2 regions of the Micrococcus sp. ACRRV genome follow, and region 2 is predicted to be linked to the other one. Evidence: riboswitches for the same ligand, from Rfam matches in the RefSeq annotation. Region 2 holds a riboswitch; the other holds the start of a gene.

Region 1 (5,880 bases), on a different contig from region 2:
TCCGCGCGCTGGCCGGGCCGCCGGCGGCCGATGTGCTGCTCGTAAGCCACGGTGACGCCTTGCGCCCACCACTCGGGGCTGCCCACCTCGGCCGTCTCACCCGAGCGCATCCGCTCCAGGACCAGCCCCACGATCTCCGCGTGCACCGTCAGGTCCCGGGCGCCGCGGGCGTCCAGCCACGCGGCCCAGTCCTCGAAGGTCAGGCCGGTGGCCTCGGCGATGGCGTTCAGGTTCGCACCGCGCGCGGGGGAGGTGCTCATGGCCGGCACCCTGGCCCCCGCGCCGCGGCACGGACCGCTCAGTCCCTCGCGAGCACCGCGTCCCCCTCGGGCCGGCGCAGACTCGGCTCCGGCAGGTACACGGACCCGCCGGCGGCCCGGAACTCCGCGGACTTGGCAGCCATGCCGGCCTCGGCGATCCGCGCCTGCTCGGACTCGCCGCCGAACTCGCTGCGGATGTCCTGGCTGATGCGCATGGAGCAGAACTTCGGCCCGCACATCGAGCAGAAGTGCGCGGTCTTGGCGGGCTCGGCCGGCAGCGTCTCGTCGTGGTATTCCTCGGCGAGCTGCGGGTCCAGGCCGAGGCCGAACTGGTCGCGCCAGCGGAACTCGAAGCGCGCCGTGGACAGCGCGTCGTCGCGGTCGCGGGCGCCGGGGTGGCCCTTGGCGACGTCGGCGGCGTGCGCGGCGATCTTGTAGGTGATCACGCCCGTCTTCACGTCGTCCCGGTTCGGCAGGCCCAGGTGCTCCTTGGGCGTGACGTAGCAGAGCATCGCGGTGCCGTAGCGGGCGATCTCGGTGGCGCCGATGGCCGAGGTGATGTGGTCGTACGCCGGGGCGACGTCCGTGACGAGGGGGCCGAGCGTGTAGAACGGGGCGCCCTTGCACAGCTCCTGCTGGCGCTCCACGTTCTCCCGCACCAGGTGCAGCGGGATGTGGCCGGGGCCCTCCACCATGACCTGCACGTCGTACGCCCACGCCCGCTCCGTCAGCTCGGCCAGCGTGTCGAGCTCGGCGAACTGGGCGGCGTCGTTGGCGTCCGCCACGGAGCCCGGCCGCAGGCCGTCGCCCAGGGAGAACGCGACGTCGTAGCGGGCGAAGATCTCGCAGAGCTCGTCGTAGTTCTCGTAGAGGAAGTTCTCCCTGTGGTGGCCCAGGCACCAGCCGGCCATGATCGAGCCGCCGCGGGAGACGATGCCGGTCACGCGGTCCGCGGACAGCGGCACGTGGCGCAGCAGCACGCCGGCGTGCACGGTCATGTAGTCCACGCCCTGCTCGCACTGCTCGATCACGGTGTCGCGGAAGATCTCCCAGGTCAGGGCCTGGTGGTCGCCGCCGACCTTCTCGAGGGCCTGGTAGATCGGCACGGTGCCGATCGGCACGGGGGAGTTGCGCAGGATCCACTCGCGGGTGGTGTGGATGTCGTCGCCCGTGGACAGGTCCATCACGGTGTCCGCGCCCCAGCGGGTGGCCCACTGCAGCTTCGAGACCTCCTCGGCGATCGACGACGTCACCGCCGAGTTGCCGATGTTCGCGTTGACCTTCACGGCGAACGCCTTGCCGATGATCATCGGCTCCGACTCGGGGTGGTTCACGTTCGCCGGGATGATGGCGCGGCCGGCCGCGACCTCGGAGCGCACCAGCTCCGCGTCCACGCCCTCGCGCAGGGCGACGTAGCGCATCTCCGGGGTGATCTCGCCGCGCCGGGCGTAGTGCATCTGGGTGACGCGCGCGCCCTCCTTGGCGCGCAGCGGGGGGCGGCGCTCGCCGGCCCACTCCTGCGAGGCGGCGCCGCGGCGCACGGCCGAGCGGCCGTCGTCGAGCAGGTCACGCTCGCGGCCCTCGTACTCCTCGACGTCGCCGCGGGCGCGGATCCACTCGGCGCGCTGGGCGGGCAGGCCGCGCTCGGGCACGGAGCCCGGGCCCATGGTGCGGTAGACGGTCAGGGGCGGGTTGGGCGTGCCGTCGGGGGAGTCGTCCTGGTGGACCTCGGTGACGGGCACGCGGATGCCGTGCTCGGCATCCTCGAGCCAGCCCAGACGGTGCGTGGGGTAGTTCTCCTCGGCGACGACCTCGGCCGTCGACTCGGCTGCGGGCAGGGGGGTGCGCTCGGAAACGGACATGGCCGCGGCTCCTTCTTCCTTCGCCGGAATGACCCGGACAGGTTCAGACGGTCTCCGGGCGGCGTCAGCCCGGTCTCAGCCCCGTGCCGTGGGGCTCCCGTGGGATGCGAGCGACCCTAGCACGTCCCCTGTGAGCCCTCACCGCCGTCGGCAGCGGCCATGCGGCGGGCCGCTCAGGCGCGCGCCGCGCGGGCCGCCCGGCGGCGCACCGTGGTGCGCTCGACGATCCACGTCACGATGAGCATCACGATGATGACGAGGCCGGCGTAGCCGAGGACGGGGTAGACGGTGCCCACGAGGTCGGAGAAGCCGACGCTCGAGAGCAGGGTGGCGGCCAGGGCCGTGACGACGGCGATGGCCCAGCCCGGCACGCGGCGCATCGAGGACAGCAGGGCGATGCGCTCCACACCGCCGTACAGGCATGAGACCGCCGTCGTGAACTGCGCCAGCAGCAGGACGACCGTGTACAGCAGGGCGGCCCAGCCGCCGATCATCGCGGCCAGCTCGACCATGGGCAGCTCGGCGCGGCCGATCAGCTGGGCATGGGCGGTCATCGCGGCCATCACCGCGCCGGCCATCACCACGAGGCCCAGTGCCCCGAGCCCGGCCCCGGCGACGAGGGAGCGGCCCGACGAGGAGCTCTCCTCGCCGATCGGGGCGAGCACCGCGTAGGCCAGCTGGATGTTGAACGCCACGTACAGCACGCCCGAGAGCCACCACTGGTTGATCAGCGGGGACGAGGTCACGAGCGCGGCGACGTCGTCCACCGCGGCCCCCGGGTTCGCCAGCCCCCACACCGCGACGCCGACGGCGACCACGATGATCAGGGGGACCACCACGGCCTGGACGCGCACGAGGCCCGTGATGCCGGCCAGCACCGAGACCACGCAGACGGCCGCCATCACCAGCGAGCCCACGAGCGAGGGCAGCCCGAACGCGGTGTGCACCGCCGCCCCGGCCCCGGCCAGCATGATCACCAGCGTCCCCAGCAGGGACGTGGTGATGCACAGGTCCGCGAACCAGGTGGGCACGCGCGACGTCGTGGGGTTCACGATCCGGTGGATGTCCGTGGTCCGCAGCTTCTGCGCCAGCCGCAGCACGATCACCGCGAGCAGGAAGAACAGCGCGCCGGCGATCACGAGCGCCCCCGTGCCGCCCCAGAGACCGAAGCTCACGAAGTACTGCAGGATCTCGTTGCCCGAGGCGTACCCGGCGCCGATGGTGGTGCCGATGAACGTGGCGGCGATCCCGAGCGGGGAGGTTGGCCGCAGCGGCGCCGACTCCTCGGCTCGGCCGGGGTGCGCGGGAGAGCTCTCTGTGACGTGGGACATGCGACTACATTCTCATGGACGGGATCGGCCCGGCCCGGGCGGCCGATCCGCCCCGACCCGAAGGAGCCCCCGCATGACCTCCGCCGTCCCCCGCGTGCTCAGCATCGCCGGCTCCGACTCCGGCGGCGGCGCCGGTGTCCAGGCCGACTTGAAGACCATCGCCGCGTGGGGCGGCTACGGGATGACCGCGATCACCGCGATCACCGCCCAGAACACGCAGGGCGTGCAGGCCGTCCACCCGCTGCCGGTGGACGTGGTGCGCGCCCAGCTCGACTCGGTCGCCGCCGACATCGCCGTGGACGCCGTGAAGATCGGCATGCTCGGCACGGTGGAGCTCATGCGGGCCGTCGCCGGCTGGCTCGAGGAGACCCGACCCGCCGTCGTCGTGCTGGACCCGGTCATGGTGGCCTCGAGCGGGGACGCCCTCACCACGGCGGGCGACGACAACGGGCGCGCCGCGTGGGCCCGGCTGCTGCGGGCGGCGCACCTGGTGACCCCCAACATGCCCGAGCTGGCCCGGCTGACCGGGCGGGACGCGACGGACTGGGACGCCGCCCTCGACGCGGCCCGGGGCCTGGCCGCCGAGCACGACGTGACGGTCCTGCTCAAGGGCGGGCACCTGGACGAGGCCGAGGCGGCGGAGGTGCCGGACGCCGTCGTGCGCGTGGACGGGGCCGTGCACGAGGTGCGCGGCCCGCGCGTGACGACCCGCGCCTCGCACGGCACCGGCTGCACCCTCTCCTCGGCCCTGGCCACGCTGGCCGGCGCGGGCCTGAGCTGGGAGGACGCGCTCGAGCGGGCCAAGCCGTGGCTGGCCGACGCGATGCGGGCGGGGGAGGCCCTCGCGGTCGGGGACGCCTCGCGGCCGACGTGGCACGGGCCCGTCGACCACGGTCACGCGCAGCGGGGCTGAGGCGAGGCGTCCGCTCAGTCGCGGCGCCGCCGGGCCCGGGACTCCCGCCACGACGACCACGCGAACTGTGCCGCCCAGAGCAGGGCGAGGCCCGCGGCCATGAAGCCGACGGTGAAGAGCGCGCTGGAGGCGTCGCCGCCGAGGACCAGATCGCCCAGGCCGAAGAACAGCGCGGTCGGGAGTGCGATCACGAGGAGACCCGCGAGGGTGATGAGGACGATGAGGGAGGCCCGTTTCATGGCTCAGGATCATGACACAGCACGTCGAGGCGGGGCCGAGGGCCGGACCGGGCCACCGCCGTCCCCGGCCGTGCGCATCGCGCTGTGGGCGCCGGCCGGCTGGGTGGTGCTGCTCGCGGCGCTGGTGATCGCCGGACCCGTCCTGCCCGTGCCGACGGCGGTGGCCCTCGGGGCGTGGGCCGTCTCGCTGGTCCTCCCGCTGGCGGCGCTGCCCGCGCTGTGGCCTCGGCCGGTGGCTGTCAGGCGGCCCGGACCCGTCGTGGCCTACGCGGTCCTGGCCGTGCTGCGCTGCGTGCTCTTCGCGTGGGACCGCAGCGTGGACGCGTTCTATCCGGCCGCGCCCCTGGACGTCGGGTTGTGCCTCGGCATGGTCCTGGCCGCCCGCCGGCTCCCCCGGGGATGACGACGGGCGGCCACCCGAAGGTGACCGCCCGGTCTGTGGTGCCCCCGGCAGGATTCGAACCTGCGGCCTTCTGCTCCGGAGGCAGACGCTCTATCCCCTGAGCTACGGAGGCGGGGGTCGCGACGCGTCGAGCGCGTTGCGGACTCGTCGACTCTACACCATCAGGACGGCCCGTCCGTGACCTCCCCACGGGGCACGTCAGCCGGGCAGGCCCGCGCGCAGCGTCCGGGCCGCCGCCTCGGGGTCGGCCGCCTGCGTCACGGCCCGCACCACCACGATGCGCCCCGCGCCGGCCGCGCGGACCTCGGGCAGCCGCTCCGCGTCGACGCCGCCGATGGCGAACCACGGCCGTGCCCCCGCCGGGTCCTCCGCGTCCAGGCGCGCGGCGAGGGTTGGCAGCCCCAGTCCGACGGCGGCCCGGCCCGGCTTCGTGGGCGTCGCCCACACCGGTCCCGTGCAGAAGTAGTCCAGGCCGTCCTCCGCGCGGGCGGCGCGTACGTGGTCCGGGGTGTGGCACGAGCGGCCGAGCACCACGTTCGGGCCCAGCAGGGCGCGGCACTGCGCGGTGGTCAGGTCGGTCTGGCCGGTGTGGAACACGTCCACCCCGGCCAGGGCGGCGACGTCGGCGCGATCGTTGGCGGCCGAGAGCGCCCCGTGCTCCCGGGCCAGCGGGATGAGCACGGCGAACGCGGCCAGCTCGACCGCCACGTCCACGGCCTTGTCCCGCACCTGGATCAGGTCCACCCCGCCGCGGAACGCCGCCGCGCAGAAGCCCCCGAACGCGGCCGTGTCGAGCGTGCCGTCCGGGCGCAGGAACCGCTGCAGGTCGGTGCAGACGTACAGCCGGGAGGCGGCGAGGCGGGCGCGGCGGC
Region 2 (5,880 bases):
GCTGTTGTCCATGAGGCTGCCGGCGGGTTTGGCGGGGCCGCTCCGGCAGTGGTTCGCCGGGACCGGGGCGGCGGGCTGGCTGGCGACGAGGGCCCGCCCAGGGCGGTGCCCGCGCCGTCCACGTCCCGACCACGATAGTGAGCGCCCCCGGCTCAGGGCAGACCTGGTCGCCCGCGCGATGGGCCGCACCGGCGTCCTCCTCAGAGCGCTCCGGTGCGCCGTGCCTGGACGTCCGGGCCCAGGCGGAGGCCCAGCGCGGCGGCCTGATTCCGCTGCTGGCGCAAGGCGGCGGTGCCCAGCAGGGCGGCCAACGCCCGCTCGCCCTCCTCGGGCGTGTGGGCGGCGTCGACGAGGAGCCGGTGCAGGCCCAGCCCGCCGAGGCCCAGCGCGAGCGCGGAGAGGACCACGTCCGCGCCGTCGCGGTGGCGCAGCAGCACGGCCTCCGCCTCCTCCGCCCGGCCGGCGAGGTCCTCCACCCGGCGGGCGGCGCAGGCCCGCTCCACGTCCGCGACGATCCGGTCCGCCACCCGCGCCAGCAGCGTCTGCTTGTCCGGGACGTGCCAGTACAGGGCGGAGGCCTGCACCCCCAGCACGGAGGCCACCCGCCGCATGGACAGGTCCCCCATGCCGAAGTCCTGCAGGATCCCCACGGCGGCGTCCACCACGTCCTCCGCGCTCAGGCGGCCGCGGGCGGAGGAGGTGCTCATGCGGTCACGCTACCCGGCGGTCAGCGCCCCGTCCGCCGCGGCGCCGTGCAGCACGCCGTCGGCCCCCATGCGCACGGTCCGGTCCGCCATGACGGCGGCCTCGGCGGCGTCGTGCGTCACGACGACGGCGCTCACCCCCTCCGCGCGCAGCACCGTCCGGATGTCCGCGGCCAGGCGGGTGCGCAGGTCCGCGTCGAGGGCGGAGAGCGGCTCGTCCAGCAGCAGCACCGCCGGGGACGGAGCCAGCGAGCGCGCCAGGGCGACCCGCTGAGCCTGCCCGCCGGAGAGGGTCTGCACGGGCCGGTCGGCCAGCGCGGCGAGGTCCACGAGCTCCAGGAGCTCCGCCACGCGGGCGTCCCGGCGGGAGCGGTCCCAGCCGGCGGCCTCCACCCCGTAGGCCACGTTGCGGGCCACCGTGCGGTGGGGGAACAGCTGCCCGTCCTGGAAGACCATGCCCACGCCGCGCCGGTGCGTGGGCACCGCGGTGACGTCCCGGCCGGCGAGCTCCACGGTGCCCGCGGGGACGTCCTCCAGGCCGGCGATCCCGCGCAGCACCGTGGACTTCCCCGAGCCCGAGGGCCCCAGGAGGGCCACGATCTCCCCGGGGGCGAGGTCCAGGTCCGCCCGGGTCACCGGCACGGACCCGTCCGGGTAGGCGACGGCCAGCCCCCGCAGCCGGAGGGCGGGCGCGGCATCGTGGTGGTGCATGCGGGCGGGCATCAGAGACCTCCGGAGGGGGCGGCGCCGCGGGGGCGCAGGCGTTCGCAGGCGAGGAGGGCGCCGGCGCTGAGCACGGCGAGCACCACGGCGGCCGCCAGCGCCATGCCGTGGTTGTCCGCGCCGGGGCGGCCGATCAGCCGGGCGATCAGCACGGGCAGGGTGGGACGGTCCGCGGCGGCGAGGAAGCTCGTGGCCCCGAACTCGCCGAGGGACACGGCGAACGCGAAGCCCGCCGCCACCCCCACGCCGCGGGCCAGGAACGGGCCGTCCACGGTGGCGAGCACGCGCCACGGCCCGGCACCGAGCGTGCGCGCGGCCTCGCGCAGCCGCGGGTCCACGGCCCCGAGCACCGGCACCAGCGCGCGCACCGCCAGGGGGACGGCGATCACGGACTGCGCCAGGGGCACGAGCGCACCCGACGCCGCCAGGTCGGGGGCCGCGGCGCGCAGCGAGACGATGAACCCGAAGCCCACCGTCACCGCGGACACCCCCAGCGGCAGCAGCAGCGCCCCGTCCAGGGCCCGCTGGGCCGCGCGCCCCGCCCGGGAGCGCACCGGGCGGGTGAGCACCAGGGCCAGCGGCACGGCCACGACGAGCGTCACCACGGTGGCGTCCACGGCGGTGCGCAGGGACTGCTCGAGGGCCTGCGCCGGGGTCACCCCGCCCGCGAAGCCCGTGCCGGGGCTGGTGGCCAGCAGCCGGTAGTTCCGCAGCCCCCAGCCCTCGGCCGAGTGCAGGGAGCCGGCCAGCAGGGCCAGGATCGGGGCGACCACGAGCGCCAGGACGGCCAGGGTCACGGCCGCCGGGACGGCGTCGGCCCGGGTGAGCGGGCGCGCAGGGGCCTCCCCGAGGCGGAGGGCGCGGCGGGCCCGCGCGGCGGCGGCGCCCGAGGCGAGGATGGCCGCCAGCACGACCGCCAGCTGCACCGTGGAGAGCACGGCGGCGGTGCGCAGGTCCAGGTACACGGTGGTCTGCGCCCAGATCTCGGTCTCCAGGGTGCCCGGCCCGGGCCGGCCGAGCGTCTGCACGATCCCGAACGCGGACGCGCAGAACAGGAACACCAGGGCAGCGGCGCCCGCCACGGCCGGGGCCAGCTGGGGCAGGGTCACCGTGCGGAACGCCCGCCACGGGGACGCGCCCAGGGTGCGCGCCGCCTCGGCCTGCCGCGGGTCCAGGGCGGCCCACAGGCCGCCCACCTGCCGCACCACCACGGACACGTTGAAGAACACCATCGCCATCACGACGGCGGTGCTCGTCTGGTCCAGGCCCGTCCACCCGAGGGGGCCGTCGGCGGCAAGCAGCGCGCGGAACGCGGCGCCGACCACCACGGTGGGGAGCACGAACGGCACCGTCACCACCGCCCGGGCGAGGCCGCGGCCGGGGAACGCGCGGCGGTGCAGCGCGAACGCCGTGGGCACGCCCAGCGCCACCGAGGCCGCCGTGCCCGCGGCCGCCAGGCCCAGGGTGTTCCCCAGGATCCGCCAGGTGCGGGACGCGCCCAGGGTCTGCGCGAAGGCGGACAGGTCCAGGCCGCCGGTCGGGTCGCCGGCGGCGTCCACCGAGGCCACGCCCCGCCACAGCATGGCGGCCACGGGCCAGGCGAAGAGGACCAGCAGGAACAAGACCGGGACGGCCGCGCTCAGCAGCCACAGCGGAGCGAGGCCGTCCCCGGCGGCGCGTCGGCCCCGCGGCGGACGCGGCGTCGCGCGCCGCCGCCCGCGTGCGGGAGCCGGGGTCGGCATCAGCGGGAGCCCGCCGACTCGGACAGGGCCGTCCACTCCTTGAGCAGGCTCTCCCGCTCGGTGTCGATCTCGGCGGGGTCGGGGGTGATCGGGTCCTCGACCAGCGGGCCGTTCGCCGCCCACTCGGCGGGCAGCTCCACGGTGTCGTCCACCGGGTACATGTACATGTTCTCGGGGATCGCGGCCTGCACGTCCTTCGAGAGCAGGAACTCCACGAAGGCCTTGGCGCCCTCGGGGTTCTCGGCACCGGTCAGCACGCCCGCGTACTCCACCTGCGGGGTGCAGGAGTCCTCGATGACGGCGGTCTGCGGGGCGAAGGCGGGGGAGGAGGAGTAGGAGAGCACCACCGGGAACTCCCCCTTGCCCTCGCCGCCGGAGAAGTCCGTGCTGTAGGCGTCGGACCAGGTGGAGTCCACCTTGGCCCCGCCCTTCAGCAGGTCCTCCCACCAGCCCTGCCAGCCGTCGTCGCCGTACTTCTCCGTGGTGGCGGCCAGGAGGGCCAGGCCCGGGGAGGAGGTGACGGGCGAGGTCACCGCGGTGAGCTTCGCGTACTCCGGGTCGCGGAGCTGGTCGATCGAGGTCGGCTCGGCCACCCCGTGCTCCGTGAACCACGCGGGGTCCGTGTTGAAGCAGACCTGGCCCTGGTCGACCGGGATCATCTTCCCGTCCACCACGAGGTCCTCCGCGGAGGCCGGCAGGTCCGCGGGGGCGACGTCCTGGACGGCCCCCTGGTCCACGAGGCGGTGCGCGGAGTGGTTCTCCACGCCGTACACGCCGTCCGCCACGGGGGCGTCCTTGGACAGCAGGACCTGGCTGACGACGGCGCCCGCGTCGCCCGGCGCGGTGGTCACCAGCCTGTAGCCGGACTCGGCCTCGAACTGCGCGATCAGCTCCTTCGGCAGGGCGAAGGAGTCGTGCGTCATGATCGTGACGGTCCCCTTCGAGCCGGCGGCGGCGGTCCCCGAGGCGGAGGTCGAGGACGAGCCCGAGGCGGACGACGGCGCCGCCGAGGAGGACGCCGCGGACGACGACGACCCGGTCGAGGGCGCGGAGACGGAGCAGCCCGTCAGCGCGAGCGCGGAGAGGCAGGCGGCGGCGAGGACGCCGCGGCGGGTGGTGGCGGTGCGGTGCACGGACATGGTTCCTCCAGCGGGGCGGAGGGGCCGGCCGGCCCGGCCGGGCGGCGGGGGCCGCATCGGCGAGCCGCCCGGGAGGTGGACTCGACTTCCTTCGCCGGCATGACCCGGGCAGGTTCGAGGGTCTGCGGCGGACCGCACTCTCAGCGCGTGGACGCGCTCCCCTGTCGATGTGTGTGAGCCCGAGCATAGCGGGTCCGCCCCCGCCGTACACTCGGCCCCGTGAGCGCATCCGCACCGCCCGCCGTCACCGGCACCTCCACCCCGGCCACCGAGTGGGACAACCGCCGCCCCCATCGCATGTGGCCGCGCATGCTCGTGATCGTCCTGACCCTGGCCGGCCTCGTGGTCCTGGTCCAGTTCTTCCAGGGCATCGCCTCCATCGCCGCGCCCGTGTTCCTCGGCCTGAACCTGGTGATCGTGGCCTACCCGCTGCAGGCGTGGCTGATCCGCCGGGGCCTGCACCCCGTGCTCGGGGCCGCCACCACCGTGGTGGTGGTCTGCGCCGTGATCGCCGCGTTCCTCGGGATGATCGCCTGGTCCGGCATGGAGCTGCTGACGGAGCTGCCCAAGTACGCGGGGCAGTTCCAGCAGATCATGCACGACGCCTCGCAGTGGCTCTCGGACCACGGCGTCACCCCGGACATGGTGAACCAGCAGCTGGCGTCGGTGGACATGTCCGCGGTCACGGGCGCCGCCGTCAGCGCGCTCACCACAATCGCCAGCAACCTCTACGCCGTGCTGGGCCTGCTGATCACCGTGATCATGGGCATGTTCTTCCTGGCCATGGACTCGATGGCCGTGGAGCGGCGCGTGCGCCTGCTCAGCACCGCCCGGCACGAGCTGGGTCAGGCGCTGATCGACTTCGCCGACGGCGTGCGGCGCTACTGGATCGTCACCACCGTGTTCGGGCTGATCGTCGCGGTGCTGGACATGGTCGCGCTCGTGATCATCGGCGTGCCGCTCGCCCTCGTCTGGGGCGTGCTGAGCTTCCTGACCAACTACATCCCGAATGTCGGGTTCATCATCGGCCTGGTCCCGCCGGCCATCCTCGGCCTGGCGGCCGGCGGCTGGCCCGCGTTCCTGTGGGTGGTGGTCAGCTACTCGGTGCTGAACTTCGTCCTGCAGTCCATCATCCAGCCCAAGGTGGCCGGTGACGCCGTCGGCGTGATCCCCACCGTCAGCTTCCTCTCCCTGCTGTTCTGGGCGTGGGTCCTCGGCCCGCTCGGCGCCATCCTCGCGCTGCCGTGCACGCTCCTGGTCAAGGCCGTCCTGATCGACGCCGACCCCAACTCCCGCTGGGTGAACTCCCTGATCGCCTCGGACCTCAAGGGCATGGAGCGGCGGCAGTCCTCCATGCTGGAGCGGCTCCGGCTGCCCCGGGAGCTGATCCGCCACGGCGGGTCCACCGCGAGCCACGCGACGGCCGCGGACGTCCAGGGCGACGACGACGTGGCGCCGGAACGCACCGCGGAGGACGCCGCCCCGGCGCAGGATCGCCGGCGGGTGCGCGCTGCCGCGCAGGAGGCCCGCCTCGAGGGCCCGCCGCCCTCCACCCTCAGGGCGCCGCGCGTG

What was found. Region 2 has a riboswitch for thiamine pyrophosphate ahead of MHY29_RS08515 (thiamine ABC transporter substrate binding subunit). Riboswitches for the same ligand answer to the same signal wherever they lie in the genome.
Region 1: linked by a shared signal. The riboswitch ahead of thiC (phosphomethylpyrimidine synthase ThiC) and the one ahead of MHY29_RS08515 (thiamine ABC transporter substrate binding subunit) in region 2 are both predicted to bind thiamine pyrophosphate.

Annotation. Positions count from the first base shown of each region.
Region 1 covers NZ_JAKRNH010000016.1:23,959-29,838, forward strand. The annotation lists gene MHY29_RS03090 (hypothetical protein) at 1-260, opposite strand, end outside; gene thiC (phosphomethylpyrimidine synthase ThiC) at 299-2,122, opposite strand; TPP riboswitch at 2,119-2,233, opposite strand; gene MHY29_RS03100 (hypothetical protein) at 2,296-3,453, opposite strand; gene thiD (bifunctional hydroxymethylpyrimidine kinase/phosphomethylpyrimidine kinase) at 3,527-4,366, shown strand; gene MHY29_RS03110 (hypothetical protein) at 4,381-4,605, opposite strand; gene MHY29_RS03115 (hypothetical protein) at 4,676-5,008, shown strand; tRNA gene MHY29_RS03120 (tRNA-Arg) at 5,045-5,120, opposite strand; gene thiE (thiamine phosphate synthase) at 5,207-5,880, opposite strand, start outside.
Region 2 covers NZ_JAKRNH010000073.1:4,676-10,555, forward strand. The annotation lists gene MHY29_RS08500 (TetR family transcriptional regulator) at 201-707, opposite strand; gene MHY29_RS08505 (ABC transporter ATP-binding protein) at 717-1,427, opposite strand; gene MHY29_RS08510 (iron ABC transporter permease) at 1,427-3,169, opposite strand; gene MHY29_RS08515 (thiamine ABC transporter substrate binding subunit) at 3,169-4,308, opposite strand; TPP riboswitch at 4,378-4,481, opposite strand; gene MHY29_RS08520 (AI-2E family transporter) at 4,528-5,880, shown strand, end outside; gene MHY29_RS08525 (agmatine deiminase family protein) at 5,864-5,880, opposite strand, start outside.